3 regions of the Pseudoalteromonas sp. J2K-J599 genome follow, and region 2 is predicted to be linked to each of the others. Evidence: predicted binding sites of a transcription regulator. Region 2 holds the regulator's gene; each other region holds the start of a gene.
The links. Region 2 encodes FliA, which starts transcription of late flagellar genes. Its sites were predicted from a motif close to CTAAAGNTNNNNNNNNNNNNGCCGATA; they were not measured.
Positions count from the first base shown of each region.

Region 1: a site for FliA is predicted at 3,960-3,986, ahead of AC5NT5_RS10580 (VC2046/SO_2500 family protein). Genes of this name have one in related genera too.
Region 3: a site for FliA is predicted at 2,171-2,197, ahead of pomA (flagellar motor protein PomA). Genes of this name have one in related genera too.

Region 1 covers NZ_CM200271.1:2,345,861-2,352,170, reverse strand. Annotated here, with positions in the region: gene AC5NT5_RS10600 (MHYT domain-containing protein) at 1-2,483, opposite strand, end outside; gene AC5NT5_RS10595 (M48 family metallopeptidase) at 2,800-3,498, shown strand; tRNA gene AC5NT5_RS10590 (tRNA-Tyr) at 3,690-3,774, opposite strand; tRNA gene AC5NT5_RS10585 (tRNA-Tyr) at 3,824-3,908, opposite strand; gene AC5NT5_RS10580 (VC2046/SO_2500 family protein) at 4,021-4,548, shown strand; gene AC5NT5_RS10575 (DUF6172 family protein) at 4,728-5,030, shown strand; gene AC5NT5_RS10570 (diguanylate cyclase) at 5,224-6,141, shown strand; gene AC5NT5_RS10565 (YchJ family protein) at 6,216-6,310, opposite strand, start outside.
Region 2 covers NZ_CM200271.1:1,072,761-1,079,070, forward strand. Annotated here, with positions in the region: gene flhA (flagellar biosynthesis protein FlhA) at 1-1,711, shown strand, start outside; gene flhF (flagellar biosynthesis GTPase FlhF) at 1,733-3,214, shown strand; gene AC5NT5_RS04880 (MinD/ParA family ATP-binding protein) at 3,207-4,067, shown strand; gene AC5NT5_RS04885 (RNA polymerase sigma factor FliA) at 4,094-4,804, shown strand; gene cheY (chemotaxis response regulator CheY) at 4,845-5,228, shown strand; gene AC5NT5_RS04895 (protein phosphatase CheZ) at 5,246-6,019, shown strand; gene AC5NT5_RS04900 (chemotaxis protein CheA) at 6,035-6,310, shown strand, end outside.
Region 3 covers NZ_CM200271.1:2,946,094-2,952,403, reverse strand. Annotated here, with positions in the region: gene dxs (1-deoxy-D-xylulose-5-phosphate synthase) at 1-697, opposite strand, end outside; gene ispA ((2E,6E)-farnesyl diphosphate synthase) at 803-1,690, opposite strand; gene AC5NT5_RS13360 (exodeoxyribonuclease VII small subunit) at 1,693-1,935, opposite strand; gene pomA (flagellar motor protein PomA) at 2,257-3,024, shown strand; gene AC5NT5_RS13350 (flagellar motor protein MotB) at 3,027-3,947, shown strand; gene AC5NT5_RS13345 (hypothetical protein) at 4,160-4,666, shown strand; gene AC5NT5_RS13340 (DNA topoisomerase III) at 4,712-6,310, shown strand, end outside.

The sequences.
Region 1 (6,310 bases), 1.3 Mb from region 2:
ATGACATCAAAGTCTTGCTCTTCAAATACTTTAATCGCTTCAAGTCCGTTTGACGCTTTGGTAACTGAATGCTGATCGCGTGACAGAAGCAAAGACAGTAGTTCTGTATTTTGCTCTATATCATCAACTACTAGCACTCTAAGTGCAGGCAGTTGGGTGTGTAGACCATCAAAATAATCTATTTTAGATTCGTCACCTAAAGTAAGCGGCAATGAAAAGTAAAAACAGGTGCCTTTACCTAGCTCACTTACTAAGTTTATTGTTCCGCCCATAAGCTCTACAAGTTGTTTACTTATGGTTGTACCAAGGCCTGTACCACCAAAGCGGCGAGTAGTAGTGCCATCGGCTTGCTCAAAAGGTTGAAATACAGCTTGAATACGATCTTTTGCAATACCAATTCCGGTATCTTGCACTTCAAAAAACAGATGCTGATTTTGTGTCATGCCAACGGTGACCGTAACAGAGCCTTCTTCGGTGAACTTAATCGCGTTACCAATTAGATTAGTGAGTACTTGTCTGAGTCGATCTGGGTCGCCGTAGTACGTAGAACTTACTGATTCTTTAATATGGAGTTTAAGTTCTAAATCTTTCTTTTTAGCCTCTAACCAAAAAGTAGAAATAATACTGTCTATCACTGGTTTTAAGCTAAAGTGCACTGGCTCAATGGTCAGCTTACCGCGTTCTAGTTTTGCAGAATCGAGAATTTCATTTAACAATCTTAGCAATGAACGCGCTGCATTATTTACGGTAACCAAGTGCTTTTGTTGTTCTTGATCAAGTGGGGTATCCATTAATAGATCGCTAAAACCTATTATAGAATTCATTGGGGTGCGTATTTCATGGCTCATATTAGCCATAAAAGATTGCTTTGCATGAGCAGCTTCTTCAGCTTTAAATTTAGCTTGCTCTAGTTTTTCTTCATATTCTTTGCGTTCAGTAATATCGACTAAAACACCATCAATCCACTTTGGATTGCCTTGAGCATCAAAGTCGATACTCCCTTTATCTAACAACCACAAAATTTTGCCATTTCTATGTCTAATTCGGTATTCAATAGAATATTGAGACTTTGCATCAACAGCTTTAGTGACTTCATCAACTATTTGTTTTTGGTCTGATTTCAAGACCAAGTCATTAAACTCGATACAATGCTCTGTAAACTCATTTGGGTTATACCCTGTAAGCTCAATTATATTTGGACTAATAAATAACATAGTCCAGTTGTCATCAAACTTGCATCTAAACGCGACTCCGGGCATGTTATCGATAAGAGAGCGGTATTTTTGTTCTTTCTCTTCTAAACTTTGCTGCAAAGCGCGTTGTTCGGTCAAGTCGGTGATAAAGCCAACATATAAAGGGTTATGGCCCGGCTGATTTACTTCGCCTATACCTAAGCGAATAGGAAAAACATGTCCGTTCATGTGTTTTGCATATACATCACGGTTTATGCCTATTATTTTACCTAGATCAACATTGTGAGCATTTAAGAGGTATTCGTCGTGGTGCTTGGCAATGTTATCGTCCATTAGCATTTTTACGTTTTTGCCTTGAACTTGGTTTTCTTGCCAGCCAAAAATTTTACTTGCGGCTTCATTAAAACTTAAAATAATACCAGCATGGTCAATGGTAACAATGCCATCTATAGCGGTACCTAAAATAGCATTTAGACGGGATTCTTTTGCCGACTTCTCCTCAAGTAGCATGCGATAGCGAACCATACCATTTATTACACCAACCACGCTTGTAATCGCGATAGTTGCTGTGGCGACTGCAATGGCGATAAAAGTTAGTCCTGCGGTTGCGTTAGCATCATCATAGATTAGTGGCGATGTAGCTACAAAACGTGTAGCGGCCATACCCATATAGTGCATACCAGCAACAGCACACCCTAAAATAACAGCGCTAATTGAGTTATTTTGAAGAGGTGATAAAGAGGGTAAAAAACGCTCAAGATTAAAGCGACTGTAAAGGGCTATAAAGGAGAGGGTTACAGCAACAATGATTGATAACGCAAATATCAATGGATCATATCTAAGTAAAGGAGCAAGATCCATTGCAGCCATGCCGCTATAATGCATAGTGCCAATGCCAGCTCCTAGTAACACGGAGCAAATCGACAATATTTTTAGATTCCCTTTACTATTTACTAGCATTGATACAGCGTACTGACATGCTATAAATGCTGGTATAAAAGAAAGGAGAGTGATTGTTGGATCATAATCAATATTAGTACACAGTGAAAAGGCAAGCATACCAATAAAGTGCATACTCCAAATACCAGCCGAAAAAACAGTAGCAGCGGTCACATTTGCTAAACGTTGGTAGCTAGGAAATTGAGTTTCTTTTGCGAGCTCTATAAGTCGAATGGTGAAAAAGGCTGCAAAAATAGCAATTAGCAATGACATTGAAACTAATAGAGGATCGTAAACGCCATTAATGATTAAGCTAGGATCTTGGTCTGTGATAAAAAAAGCTGATAACATAATGGCTCAAAATATAATCTTTATTTATCAAGTCTAATCTAATTAATTAATAAATAAACCGTTAATTCAATGAAGTGAATAAAATAACGAATTTATTACTTTTAGTTTTCTTTTATTTATCAGGGATTAGTTTTTTAGTTGGTGTTTTTTATTCTAATGTATTGCCTGTCACAGGACTAAGTTAGATTTATATGGTCATATTTAAGTTTCTATCGAGTAACCTTAAGAAAACTAATGAATTGGCTTAACTAAGCGAAAATTACACTTTATTTGGTTTTATTAATTGCTGGTGAATTTTCTCGTAGCAATATCATTAATGAGTATGAAAGTGTTTGAATATCAGTTAAAGAAAAGTATAAAACGTAAAACGGTTGCCATTAAAGTACATAACAAAAAGGTGACTGTATATGCCCCTCAGTTTGTTAGTAACAAACACATTCAAGAATGGCTTTTTGATAAGCAGGTGTGGGTAAATGCTCAATTAACTAAACAGCACAATATTGCTGATAACAGACAGAACCCGCTCAAAGACAAACAAATTTTAATCTTTGATAGCATTGTAAACATAGAATTTAAGCAAGGTACTAAGTCCGAAGTACTAAACTGTAACGACAGCTTGCTTATTACACACTCTTCGCGCGTTAAAAATACTTCGCAAAAATATCAGCAACTTCTTGAAGAATATTTAAAAGAGCAACTAACTGCATATATAGAAATGCGTTTAGCGTACTTCTGCGCACAAATGGGTGAAGAATTACCTACGAGTCTAAAAGTAGCTATTTATAAGCGAAAGTGGGGAAGTTGTAATAGTAAGCGAGAGCTAACATTTAATTTGCATTTAATCGGAGCGCCTTATCATGCTATTGATTATGTGATTGTCCACGAGTTAGCGCATTTACGTCACTTAAACCACAGTAAAGCTTTTTGGCAACACGTTGAGCATTTTCTTCCTAATTATAAAGCATCATCAACATGGCTAAAGAAAAACAGTATGAGTTTACAATGGGTGTTTTGAAGTTAACCTGAATATAGGAATATAGGAATATAGGAATATAGGAATATAGGAATATAGGAATATAGGAATATAGGAATATAGGAATATAGGAATATAGGAATATAGGAATATAGGAATATAGGAATATAGGAATATAGGAATATAGGAATATAGGAATATAGGAATATAGGAATATAGGAATAGTAGAGAAGTGGTGGAGGGAGCTGGATTCGAACCAGCGAAGGCTGAGCCGTCAGATTTACAGTCTGATCCCTTTGGCCGCTCGGGAACCCCTCCACACTAATTTTATTGCATTTGGCCCCACTTAACTTAGCGGTAAGAAAAGTGGTGGAGGGAGCTGGATTCGAACCAGCGAAGGCTGAGCCGTCAGATTTACAGTCTGATCCCTTTGGCCGCTCGGGAACCCCTCCAATGCAACGGCGCTGATAATAGCAAATTGCGTATTTAAGTAAAGAAAAAAGCTAAAGAAAATTGAAATAAAGCCGATAAATATCTATCAGTTACCACAATCGACTAAAGACTATGCAAATAGATGATTTGTTAATCACAGAGAGTCAGTTAAACAGTAGGCTCAATAATAGTGTGCATGAAAATCGCCGTGGCGAATTTTCTCTACTATTAGCGATGCTGTCACATGACGCACTCGACTTTAGCCAATTTCATTTACCAAAAACTGAAATAGATAATTTAGTTATAGAAGAAGAGGCATTAAGAAAGCAATTTGGCGCAGGTCCAAAGCAACTTTTAGCCCCTGATGAATACAATATGTTGGTTGGACAGTTTAATGCCTCATTAATATCTCAAGAAGGGGAGCGCTGTGGTATGACAAGTATTAAGTTAAGGCAATGCTTAAGCCCTGAACCACTTGCGATTAGAAATGATGATAAGCATATTCCACTTAATATAATAGATAACTGTGAGCTTGCTGTCAGAAGAAGAATTAAAAGCGAACAAACACAACTTGCGAATCCTCTTATAGATGCAGCTGCTTTTTACGACAGCCTTAATAATGATGCAATACATCAACCACTTCAGCTTATTGCGGTGTGATATATGATTGTAATAATCATCAGTTAATATATGCTTTATAACGGGTCTGCTTTATATATTTGCTAATAATTGATTTAATGAAAAAAAAGCATCCAAAAATTAAATGCAATTGCTATAATGGCGTCAAATGGTATGACATGAAATGCCATTATCATTAAACCAAGGTAATTAGGAACGTAATGAAGAAAACATTCACGCTAAATCACGAGAAAATCAAATACCCTCGTATGGTTGATGCTGCAAAGCACGAAGTGAAAAAATATTTGAAAAGAGAGCGTAATAAAACGCTACCTGAAGATGCTGACTATTGGGCATTTGACTGTAAGTTTGGTAACACAGCTGAAGATGCGCAAGTTGTGCACGTTGCTGAATTAAGTAACCAAATTGGCGAAATTGAAAAGCAAGGTTTGACCTCTTTCTACGTAGAGATTTTAGCTCGACCTGCTCAACGTCAGCAATTAGATTTAGATGATGACGAATAATACTTAACTAAATTAAGTATTCGAAGTTTTAAAATGAGCCCAAGTGGCTCATTTTTTGTTTTTATGCATTAGAGATTCACCATAAATCATTTTTATTAGTAACTAATAAGTAGAATTTTATTTTATTAACATTTGCATAACAAAATATAGTGATATAGGGTGTGTTTAATTAAAAAAACAAAACAGTTGTACCATGCCTATAAATTACTCTGACCACCAATTGAAATTAAGCTTAAAGAGCTCTAAGGTACTTGTCGTTGATGATCAGCTATTAAGCTTAATTGTATTAAAAAAAATATTATCAGAGCATTTTAGTGTAACAACAACGAGCTGTGGTGAGGATGCGATTGAAATTTGTAAACATAATCCGCCAGATATAATACTACTCGATATTAATATGGAAGGAATGAGTGGTATTGAAACATGTCTAAAATTAAAAAATATATCTGAAACACAAGATATCCCCGTTATTTTTGTAACCTCATCTGAAAATCAAGAAGAAGAGTGCTGGGAAGCAGGGGCTGTAGATTTTATAAAGAAACCAACTAACTCGGAAACTTTATATAGAAGAGTGCGCGCCCATATCACGATGAAACTTCAACATGACTTACTCAATCAAAAAGTATTTCTAGATGATTTAACAAAGGTATTCAATCGTCGTTATTTTGATGCGCATTTTTCTAAAATGGAACGAAGCGCCTTACGAGAAAAAGTCGACTATGCACTATTACTCATTGATATAGATTACTTTAAGCAATACAATGATATCTATGGTCATGTGCAGGGGGATACGGTGTTAAACCTAGTAGCACAAACTATTACTAATAGTTTGCAAAGGCCAACCGACTTTGTTGCGCGTTACGGCGGCGAAGAGTTTGTAGTTGTTCTACCGCATACAAGCACTGAAGGTGCAATTTGTGTTGCTGATAAAATTAAACAAAATGTGGCCGATTTAGGAATATTACACAAATATTCAGAATATGATTTTGTGACTATTAGTATTGGCGGTGCAACCCTACAACCATACGTAAATAACAAAAACACGTTGCAGATCGCAGATGAAAAAATGTATGAGTCTAAAATGCAAGGGCGTAACAAAGTGTGTTTTTAAGTTTAGTTAGCTAATAAATCACTCTGCCACTTAAAAACACCTTTTAGGTGATAAATATTAAATAAGATTATTTATTACATGCTATGACATTTTTTGTATTTGTTATTGCTACCGCATGGGCAGTTATCATTTCTGCCTACTTTAATATCTTCAACAGGATATATAGTGC
Region 2 (6,310 bases):
TATTAACTTTGTGGTAATTACTAAAGGTGCAGGGCGTATATCTGAGGTATCTGCACGTTTTACCCTTGATGCAATGCCGGGTAAACAAATGGCAATTGACGCTGATTTAAACGCTGGTTTTATCAGTGCTGAACAAGCGCGTGACCGCCGAGAGGAAGTAACCCGAGAAGCCGATTTTTACGGTTCAATGGATGGTGCGAGTAAATTTGTAAAAGGCGATGCTATTGCAGGTATTGTTATATTAATCATCAACATTGTTGGTGGTTTATTTGTCGGTATGATTCAGCACAATTTGAGTTTTGGCGACGCAATGGAAGTATATACATTACTTACCATTGGTGATGGCTTAGTTGCTCAGCTCCCTTCTTTACTACTTTCAATTGGTACTGCGATTGTTGTAACACGCCAAAATGAGTCGCTCAATATGGGTGACCAATTTAAGAAGCAACTTGGTAACGAAAAATCTCTCTTCATTGCTTCAGGTATTTTGATCATCATGGGCTTAGTGCCTGGTATGCCACATTTTGCTTTTTTAAGTTTAGGTGCGTTACTTGGTTATTTAGCTTACTACACGCAGCAAAGTAAATTAAAAGCCGCTGCAGCAGAAGCTGAAGAAGCCGCCAGTGGTGGAAGCGCTGCAACGGGTATTGCTAATAAACAAGAGCAAAAAGAACTTGGCTGGGATGACGTTCAACAAGTTGATGTAATTGGCCTAGAAGTAGGTTACAGATTAATTCCGTTGGTAGATCAATCTCAAGGTGGTGAGCTACTTAATCGTATTAAAGGTGTACGTAAAAAGCTTTCTCAAGAGCTTGGCTTTTTAGTACCACCTGTGCACATTCGCGACAATTTAGAGCTTGACCCTAATGCTTACAGAATAACGCTAATGGGTGTTTCAACAGGTGAAAGCGAACTTAAACATGGCGACGAGCTGGCGATTAATCCAGGGCAAGTATTTGGCCCAATTAAAGGCGTTGAAACTAAAGACCCTGCATTTGGCCTTGATGCAGTATGGATCAAACCAGATCAAAAAGATGAAGCTCAATCACTAGGTTACACCGTTGTAGATTCAGCCACGGTAGTTGCCACTCATATCAGCCAGTTATTAACTAACAGTGCGGCGTTACTACTAGGGCACGAAGAAGTTCAAAACCTACTTGATATGCTTGCTAAAAGCCATCCTCGCTTAGTGGAAGGACTAGTACCTGATGTATTGCCATTAACTGCTATTGTAAAAGTACTACAAAATTTATTAAATGAAGGCGTGGCTATTCGCGATATGCGCTCAATTGTTCAAACCCTTGTTGAGTATGGCCCACGTAGTCAAGACCCTGATGTATTAACGGCTGCAGTGCGTATTTCACTGCGTAGATTAATTGTTCAAGATGCGGTGGGAATGTCATCAGAAATCCCTGTCATAACCTTGGCGCCTGAGTTGGAACAAATGTTGCATCAGTCATTACAAAATGCAGGCGATGAAGGTGCCGGTATTGAGCCAGGACTTGCAGAGCGACTTCAAGTGTCATTGACACAAGCGCATCAAAATCAAGAAATGGCCGGCGAACCTTCTATATTGCTAACGTCAGGAATGTTACGCACTGTGTTATCTCGTTTTGTTAAGTACACCATTCCAGGATTGAGAGTGATGTCTTATCAAGAGGTACCAGACGAAAGACAGATCAAAATTGTAAGCTCGGTAGGCCAACAATAAGATTTTAACAGGGGTTGAATCATGAAAATTAAACGTTTTTTTGCTAAAGATATGCGCACAGCACTTAAAGAAGTTAAAGATGAGTTAGGTGTTGATGCGGTTATTATGTCAAATAAAAAACTGGCTAACGGTGTAGAAATTGTAGCGGCAGTTGATTATGACAAAGCAGCCCCTAAAGTAGCAGCGCAACCACAACGCCCTGCAGAGCCGCGTACTCAGGCGCCACAACAAAGCATGCATAATTTTGTAAAACCAGAGCCACAGCGTGCCAAGCCTGAGCCTCAAGCAAAAGTTGCTGACAGCCTACAAGCATTATTAGAGCGTCAATCACCGCGTCCTCGTTCTCCTGAGCTTGCATCAATGTTTTCACAATCGGGTATTGATACTACTGATAACTATCAAGAACCAGATATGGGGCAGCGTACTAAAAATATGTTTGCTCCTGAAGCTGCTGCGCCAGTTCGTCCACAAACTCAAGCGGATAGCTTAGGTTTTGATGATTTAGACCGCGACTTTGATGATTTAGATAGCCCCGTAACCACTCGCCAACAAGCACCTAATAATGAAAGCGAAGAAATGACAACAATGCGTGAAGAAATGAACGCAATTCGTCAATTACTTGAGCACCAAGTATCAGGCTTGATGCAGCAAGATATGGCGCGTCGCGATCCAACACGCGCTTGTATGGTTGACCGTTTAGTCGGTATGGGTATCGATAAAGAAGTAGCACAGCAAATGGCATGTTTTGTACCTGATGATGTGTCTCGTAAGCAAGGTTGGAAAGCATTGTTAACTATGGTCGAAGATCAAATGCAAACAACCAATAATGAAATACTTCGCCAAGGTGGTGTATATGCGTTAGTGGGTCCAACTGGTGTGGGTAAAACAACGACTGTTGCTAAGCTTGCAGCTCTAGGCGCACAAAAATATGGTGCCGATAAAGTGGCGTTAATAACCACTGATACATACAGAATTGGTGCTTATGAACAACTTGCAACATATGGTCGTATTATTGGTTGTGGTGTTAAGCAAGTTAAAGATGCTAATGAATTAGCTGAAGTTTTATATCATTTACGAAATAAACGTCTAGTATTAATTGACACAGCAGGTATGAGCCAGCGAGATTTACGTTTAACTGAGCAATTAAACACGTTAATGCGTAACCAACGTGTAGATATTCGCAGCTACTTAGTACTTAGCGCGACAGCACAAATTAATGTATTGCAAGAAACTGTACGTCACTTTAAAAAAGTACAGTTAAGTGGCTGTATTTTCACTAAGTTAGACGAATCATTAAGTTTGGGTGAGATTATTAGTATTGCGATTCAAAATCGCCTTCCAATAGGGTATCTTACTAATGGTCAACGAGTACCAGAGGATATTCGTGTTGCAAATGCTGAGAAACTAGTTAAAAAGGCTGAGCAATTATATTTAAAAAGAACAAAAGAACAACATTCAAGGCACCAATCAGTGGCGCCAAGCACAGTAGGGATGTATGATTAACACAGTATTAGATCAAGCAAGCGGCCTGCGCAAAATGAGTCAAAACAATAACAACGGCGTAAAAGTTATCGCTGTAACCGGTGGTAAAGGTGGAGTAGGGAAAACAAATGTTTCTCTAAATACAGCTATTGCACTTGGGCAGCAAGGTAATCGAGTATTAGTGCTGGATGCTGACTTGGGTTTAGCAAACTGTGATGTGATGCTTGGTTTACGTGTAGAGCGTAACTTGTCACATGTCTTGTCTGGTGAATGTGAGCTTGATGAAATTTTAGTTGAAGGCCCTGCAGGAATTAAAATTGTACCCGCTACATCGGGTTCGCAAAGTATGGTTGAATTATCACCATCTGAGCATGCTGGGCTAATTCGTGCGTTTAGCGAATTGAATACCGAATTTGATATTTTAATTGTAGATACAGCTGCTGGTATTTCAGACATGGTACTGAGCTTCTCGCGTGCAGCGCAAGATGTAATGGTTGTTGTATGCGATGAGCCGACATCAATCACCGACGCTTACGCACTTATTAAAGTATTAAGTCGTGAGCACGGCGTTTATAAATTTAAAATTGTTGCCAATATGGTGCGCAGTATGCGTGAAGGCACTGAATTGTTTGCAAAGCTATCTAAAGTTACCGACCGCTTTTTAGATGTATCAATGGAGCTAGTAGCAACGGTTCCTTATGATGAAAATATGCGCAAAGCAACACGTCGTCAAAAAGTAATAGTAGAGCTCTTTCCAAATTCGCCAGCCGCTCTTGCGTTTAAAACGCTGGCAACAAAAGCAGTTAAATGGCCAATACCCAACCAACCATCTGGGCATTTAGAGTTTTTCATTGAGAAACTAGTAAACGGTTAATTATGACAACACTGGTGAATAGAGCTATGGGATATCAATCAACACAAAATTTAAATGTGATTGTTGAGAAGCATGCATCACTTGTTAAAAAAGTGGCATGTCATCTAATTGCTCGATTACCACCTAGCGTTCAACTTGATGATTTAATTCAATCAGGAATGATAGGCTTAATAGAAGCTTCGAAAAACTTTGATGCAACAAAAGGCGCAAGCTTTGAAACTTTTGCAGGTATTCGTATTCGCGGTGCTATGCTTGATGAAATGCGCCGTGGTGATTGGGCTCCTCGTTCAGTTCACCGTAAAAACAGGCAAGTTGCAGAAGCAATTACTGAGCTCGAAAGTAGTCTGAACCGCGAACCAACGGACATAGAAGTTGCTGAAAAACTTGAAATTTCGCTCAATGAGTACCATCATATTTTAAATGATGCGAATACGAGTAAAATATTAGGCATTGAAGACCTTGGTGTAGATGAGGATGTTATTACTCCTGTAGGCCAAGATTTAGCACAAGATAAACCTTTTAATAATGTTAAAAATGATAGGTTTAATGAGTCTTTGCTAAGTGCAATTAAGTCATTACCAGAGCGTGATGCAATGGTGCTTTCTTTGTACTACAACGATGAAATGAATTTAAAAGAAATAGGACATATACTCGATGTAAGTGAATCGCGTGTAAGTCAGATACATGGTCAGGCGATGATTAAGCTTAAAGCTAAAATCAATGACTGGATAAATTAGTAGTAAGTAAACAAAGGTTAATACCTCACTGGGGGATGTTTTGGATAAAAACATGAAAATTCTTGTAGTTGATGATTTTTCAACAATGAGACGCATTATAAAAAACCTGTTACGTGACTTAGGTTTCACTAACGTTCAAGAAGCTGATGATGGGTCTACAGCTTTGCCTATGTTGCAAAATCAAGTGTTTGATTTTGTAGTTACGGATTGGAATATGCCTGGAATGCAGGGTATTGATCTTTTAAGAGCAATACGTGCAGACGATAAGTTAAAACATATCCCTGTATTAATGGTAACGGCAGAGGCTAAAAAAGAACAAATAATAGCTGCAGCGCAAGCTGGTGTTAATGGTTATATTGTTAAGCCATTTACGGCTGGAACATTAAAAACTAAATTAGAAAAAGTATTTGAACGCTTAGGCTAATGATGGGGGAGAGGCTTATGCCAGCACCAGCTGCGCCTCAAATAACGTTAGAACAAGCTCGTCAGCTCGTTGTTTTTTTAGAAAATGATGAGCAAGACAAAGCAAATCAGTTGATTTTAGAGGCTGCATCTAAAGAGCAGTCTGAATTATTTGCTGAAGTTGGAAAGTTGACTCGTCAACTGCACGAAGCCCTTAAAAGTTTTGAGCTTGATACTCGCTTAACTGATATAACGACAGATGCGATTCCAGATGCTAAAAAGCGGCTTAATTATGTTATAGAAATGACAGAAAATGCGGCTAATAAAACAATGGATGCAGTGGAGGCGAGTCTTCCTATAGCCCAACAGTTAGCGGACGAAATATCTCATATCAAACCGACATGGGATCGTTTAATGAGCCGCGAGATTGAGCTTGGTGAGTTTAAGCAACTTTGCCATAGCATCGATAAGTTTATGAACAACTCTCATCATAAGACTGATGAGCTTCAAAACTTAATGACAAATGTATTAATGGCTCAAGACTATCAAGACTTAACAGGTCAAGTTATTCGCCGTGTTATTGAACTTGTTAGGGAAGTAGAAGAAAGTTTACTGCATCTTTTAACTGCGTTTGCTGAACAAGACGACAGTAACAGCACCGCGAATAAAGTAGAACAACAAAAAATAAAAGAACCAGTTGCCACACAAACTTTAGCAGGTCCTGAAGGCCCTATTATTGATAAAGAATCGCGTAATGATGTTGTATCTGATCAAGATGAAGTTGATGATCTTTTATCAAGTTTGGGCTTCTAAGAGGAGAGTAACTGCATGTTTGAAGTCGATGAAGATATTTTACAAGACTTTCTTGTAGAGGCTGGAGAAATCCTAGAGCTTTTATCTGAACAGTTAGTTGAGCTGGAAAATAATCCAGAAGATACCGAGTTACTAAACGCTATATTTAGAGGTTTTCACACTGTAAAAGGTGGTGCAGGCTTTTTAGCTATGACAGAACTTGTTGATGCTTGTCACGGTGCTGAAAACGTATTTGATTTACTACGTCAAGGCGTGCGAACAGTCAACTCAGAGTTAATGGATGTTATTTTA
Region 3 (6,310 bases), 1.9 Mb from region 2:
TGTGCTCTTCCATTTTACTGGCAAGTTGCTTTACCGGAGGCACACCTGAGAGTAACTTTTTACTGCCTTCACGAATGTTAGTATAAAAGCTACCTGATAAAATTCGGGCAAAGTGATTTGTTAATGCGCCAACATTTTCTGAAATCGACATTTCGTTATCATTTAAAATAATAAGCATGTCTGATTTTACATCGCCTAAATGATTCATCGCTTCAAATGCCATGCCTGCGGTGATAGCTCCGTCACCAATAATGGCTACAGATTTTCGACCTTTGCCTTCTTTTTGGGCGGCAATAGACATACCTAAGGCAGCTGAAATAGAGGTGCTTGAATGACCTACGCTAAACGTATCGTATTGGCTTTCATCGCGAAAAGGAAAAGGGTGCAAACCGTCTTTTTGGCGAATAGTGTGCATTTGGTCGCGACGACCTGTAAGGATTTTATGTGGATAAGCTTGGTGACCCACATCCCAAACTAGGCGATCGTCTGGAGTGTTATAAACATAATGTAGCGCAACGGTTAGTTCAACCGTCCCTAAACCAGACGCTAGATGACCGCTACTTTGCGATACTGAGTTGAGTAAATAATCGCGCAGCTCATTGCTAAATGCAGGGAGTTTGTCTTGCGCTAAGTCACGCAATTGGGCTGGCTCGTCAACCAAATTAAGTAATGGATACTTGCTACTATCAAGTGTCATGGTTTTATATATATCCTTCGCTAACATTAATTCATTCAAAGCTTTTACGAATAATTAATGTTGAGTAATAATGTCAGTGCTAATTGCAATACGTATGAGCAAAAATTAGTGGTCACGCTCAATTAGGTAATTTGCTAGCGACGCAAGAAGTGTTGTGTCAGCATCTATATTTGCCAACGCTTCATGGGCTTGTTGTATTAAATTTTGCGCCTTTTCTTTAGCGCCTAGCATACCTAATAACGCCGGATATGTCGCTTTATTCGCGGCAATATCGGAGCCTTGTGGTTTACCTAAAGTAACCGTATCGCCTTCAACATCTAAAATGTCGTCGTGTACTTGAAACGCCAGCCCTATAGCATACCCAAAAATGCTTAAATTTTCTAAGGTTTGTTGATCTGCCTTTTCACTGCACAGTGCACCAAGTGTAATTGCACAATTAATTAAAGCTCCGGTTTTTAGCTTATGTATTCGCTCAAGCTCTTGTACGGTAATTACTTTATCTGTTGCTGCTATGTCAAGACCTTGTCCGCCTACCATGCCCTCAAGGCCTGATGCGTTGGCAAGCGTAGCAATCATTTTTACTTGTGTTTGCGACGAGCATGTAAATTTGTGATTCGCAATAAGCTCAAAGGCGAGTGTTTGTAGGGCATCACCGGCTAAAATTGCATTTGCCTCGCCAAATTCTATGTGGCAAGTAGGGCGGCCACGGCGTAAGTCGTCATCGTCCATAGCGGGCAAATCATCATGAACTAGCGAATAGCTATGGATACACTCAATTGCAGCTGCAAGTACATGTAAGTCTTGCTGGTTTGCACCGAGCATTTTACCTGTGGCATAAACTAAAAATGGACGTAATCTTTTACCGCCATTAAATAATCCATACTGGGTGGCGTTCTTGACTGTTTCTTCAGTATCGAGAGGCTGTTTAAAATGCTGTTGTAAGGTCGCTACTACATCTTTTTGAGCACGTTCGATATAATTATTTATGCTCACAGCTATTCCATATCATTATCAAAATTCGTAAGAACTGACTTTTCGCCATTCCCCATCAAAATTGATACTTTTTGTTCTGCTTGCTGTAATTTACCTGATGAAGCACTTGCTAATGCAATTCCACGCTCAAATTGCTTTAACGATTGCTCAAGCGATAAGTCACCTTGTTCCATGTCACTAACGATTGTAGATAATTCTTCTAGTGCTTGTTCGAAACTTAAGTTTTCAGGTTTTTTAGTCGCCATCTTTATTTCAGCTTACATAATAAATTTAGGGGTCAATTTTAGGGGGAATGCTAAACTAGGTCAAAGGATGATATTGGTTTTTTACCTTTATAACGTTAAATTATATTTCAAGTGTATTAATAAAGCCTTAATAGCGGTCTGTTAGTTTAATAAATCAATTGATAATTAGGTAGCCCTTATAACTTGATCTAAAATAGTGCTAAAGGCTGCTTTTTATGTTTATTTATAAAAATGGCTTAAGCAATTCAATATGTTGCCGATAAGCAGTTAATAATAAAAGTTTATGATAAGGCCATTAAGCATGAAACTTCTGGAGGAAATGTGGATTTAGCAACCATAATCGGGATCCTAGGCGCAATTGGCTTAATTGTCATGTCTATGTTTATGAGTAGTAGCGGTGAAATGGCTATGTTTGCCGATGCTCCTTCTAGTGTAATTGTATTTGGTGGTTCACTTTTCATTGTTTTATCAAATTTCACCATGTCGCAGTTTTTGGGTATAGGTAAAGTTGTTGCTAAAGCGTTTATGTTTAAAATTGAAACGCCAGAAGAGCTTATTGAAAAAGCAGTAGAACTTGCTGATTCAGCTCGTAAAGGGGGGTTTTTAGCACTCGAAGAAGCTGAAATCCCAAATCCATTTATGCGCAAAGGCGTCGACATGCTTGTTGATGGCCATGACGCAGATGTTGTTCGCGCCACACTTCAAAAAGATATCTCTTTAACCACTACTCGACATGAAATGGGCGCAGGCTTATTTAAGTCATTAGCCGATATTGCACCAGCAATGGGAATGATTGGTACTCTAATTGGCTTAGTTGCAATGTTATCTAACATGGATGACCCAAAAGCAATTGGCCCGGCAATGGCGGTAGCGCTTTTAACAACTTTATATGGTGCGTTTTTAGCCAATGTTGTGGCAATTCCTATTCAGGTAAAACTTGAACTACGTAAAGACGAAGAGGCTATGAATCAGCGTTTAATTTTAGATGCTATTTTAGGTATACAAGATGGCCAAAATCCAAAAGTAATCGAAGGTATTTTGAAAAATTACTTAGCTGAATCTAAACGCAAAGTAGATACCGAGGAGTAATTATGTCTGATCAAGAGTGCAAATGCCCACCACCAGGCCTACCAGCATGGATGGGAACATTTGCCGATTTAATGTCACTGTTAATGTGCTTTTTTGTACTCTTGCTTGCGTTTTCAGAAATGGATGTACTTAAGTTTAAACAAATTGCGGGCTCTATGAAGTTTGCTTTTGGTGTGCAGAATAAAATTGAAGTAAAAGATATCCCAAAAGGTACCTCTGTTATTGCTATGGAGTTTACCCCAGGCAAACCAGAACCCACTCCAATAGAAACTATTCAACAACAAACAGTAGAAATGACTCAACAAATGTTAGAGTTTCAGGCTGGAGATGAAAGCTCAGCTGGTGGCAGGCAAGAACAACGCGGGGACAAACGTGGTGGCGAATCTCGTAGTACTTCTCAAGAGCAATCGTCAGAGCAAGCAACTTCAGCGGCCGATCAGGAACAAACTAACGAGCTCGTTAAAAAAATCGCGCAGCAGCTTGAAAAGCAAATAATAGATGGTGCAATTGAGCTTGAATCTTTAGGGCAGCAAATAATTATTCGTATTAGAGAGAATGGTTCATTTCCTTCGGGTAGTGCATTTTTACAACCTAAGTTTAAACCCATAATTCAAGATATTGGTGTACTGTTAAAAGATGTACCTGGCGAAATAACTGTATCTGGCCATACCGACGATTTTCAGGTATCGAATGAGCTATATATTAATAATTGGGACTTATCGTCAAAGCGAGCTGTAGCTGTAGCAAGCGAGCTGCAAACGGTGCAAGGGTTTGATAAAAACCGCATGATGGTAGTGGGGCGAGCTGATACTCGTCCACTTGTTCCAAACGATTCAAATGAAGATCGCCGAAGAAACCGTCGAGTAGAAATATCAATCCTGCAAGGTAAGGCTAAAGAGTCTGCTCCTATTGATGTGCGCTAAGTTATTGCTTGTGTTATATTTCACTATGTTTGTTTTGATTTAAGGTACTTAATTGCCTTAAGTATCTTGGCAATTTCGTCATTTTAGCTTACAGTACATTTCCTTAACATATGTAATGGAGTGCCTGTGAAAATAATCAATAAATATTGCGACATGCCGGGTAATGGTGATGGTACTGATGACGATAAAAAAACAAAATAGGGCAGAGTATTTTGCCTGAATGGTTTTTATATATTGTTAGTATTTTAAGCAAAAGCTGGGTTTTAATGCTAAGTCCGGCTATTTTTATATTTTTTGTATTTAAAGATCGCCTAGCCTTTCGATTTGTATTACTTACCGCAGCTTTTTTCCTCTTTGGTAACCTAACTGCTTCAAGCCTACGAGCGTTTGATGACATTTATATTTATCGTTATTTAGTTTGGGCGATCACAGATATTATTTGGATGGCACTTATAGCTTACTGGGGTATAAAGGATAAAGTTTATTTATGGCAATGTGTTATTGGGCAACTAGTTGTTATTGGCGCACCTATATTACAACTATTCCGATTAGTTGACCGCCATTTGTGGGATTTAGCTTACAGTACCGTTATTTATCAGACCCTAATGCCATTTATCAATATTGCCACGGTGGTTGTATGCTATTTACCTTTAATTATCCTTTTCACTAAGCAAGGTAGTGTAAAGTCAAAAATAGAAAACTCCCCACCTTCAAAATAGCTGTGCTAAACTACTGTTTATATAAACAGTGAGTGAGCGACTCCCATGAAACTCTACATTGCAGAAAAACCATCACTAGGCAGAGCAATTGCTGATGCCTTACCAAAACCACATAAAAAACATGATGGTTATATAGAAGTCGCTAATGGCGATTGTGTATCGTGGTGTATTGGGCATTTGCTAGAACAAGCAGAACCCGATGACTATGATGAGCGCTTTAAAAAATGGCAGTTTGAACACTTACCTATAATACCTGAACAGTGGAAGTTAAAAGCCAAAACCAAAACTCGCAAACAGCTCACTGTTTTAAAAAAATTAATTAAACAGGCCTCGCAACTTATTCACGCTGGCGATCCAGACCGTGAAGGCCAGCTACTAGTCGATCAAGTAATAGAAGAAGCCAAAATAAGTCAGGCTAAAAAGCAGAGTACGCAACGTTTACTCATTAGTGATTTAAATTTGTCCGCAGTAAAAAAATCACTGGGTACTATGCGTTCTAATCGAGATTTTATTCCGTTAAGTGTATCTGCTTTAGCGCGCTCTCGTGCTGATTGGCTATTTGGTATGAATTTAACGCGTGCATATACGTTAGCAGGGCAAAAAGCAGGGTTTGGTAATGTACTTTCGGTAGGGCGAGTACAAACCCCTATTTTAGGTCTTGTTGTTAATAGAGATAACGAAATAGCGAACTTTGTATCTAAGCCTTTTTACGATGTATTGGCGCATTTGCTTACTCCAGATAATCAACCATTCATAGCTAAGTGGGTTCCAAGCAAAGCATGTGAGCCACATCAAGATGAAGAAGGGCGAATACTTAACAAAGCTCTTGCAGAAAATGTTGCTTCACGTATTACAAGGCAAAGTGCTGAGCTTATTTCACTCGACCAAAAACAAAAAAAGCAAAGTGCTCCATTACCTTATAATTTATCTGCTCTGCAAATAGATGCCGCTAAAGCATTTGGTATGCCAGCTCAAAAAGTATTGGATATTTGCCAAATACTTTACGAACGTCATAAACTAATTACTTACCCACGCTCAGATAATCGTTATTTACCCAAAGATCACCATCAAGAAGCATCTGCTATTTTAAAGGCAATAAGTGCAAATGGGGGGCAAAGCAGTGAATTAGTAAACGGGGCTGATGTAAAAAAGCATAGTAAATGTTTTAACGATTCAAAAGTAGCTGCCCATCATGCCATTGTGCCTACGGCTAAGCAGTTAAAGTCAGCGAGTTTGAGCGGTGACGAAGCAAAGGTATATCAATTAATAAGCCGTCATTACTTAATTCAGTTTTATCCCGACTATATATATAACGAAACTAAAGCTGAGGTAATTATTGCTGGTGGGCTTTTTAAGGCAAATGCAAAGCAAGATGTAAGCTTGGGTTTTAAGGTGTTAATGGGTAAATCTGAATTAAAAGATGAAGCCTCGCTACCTCCTTTAACAAAAGGTATGCCTCTTTTTTGCGATAAAGGCGAAGTAGTCGAAAAGCATACATCACCCCCTGCTTATTTTACCGATGCCACATTGTTGGCTGCGATGACGGGCATTAGCCGTTATGTTAAAGATCCACAAATTAAAAAAGTATTAAAAGACACTGATGGTTTAGGTACGGAGGCAACACGTGCGGGAATAATCGAGTTG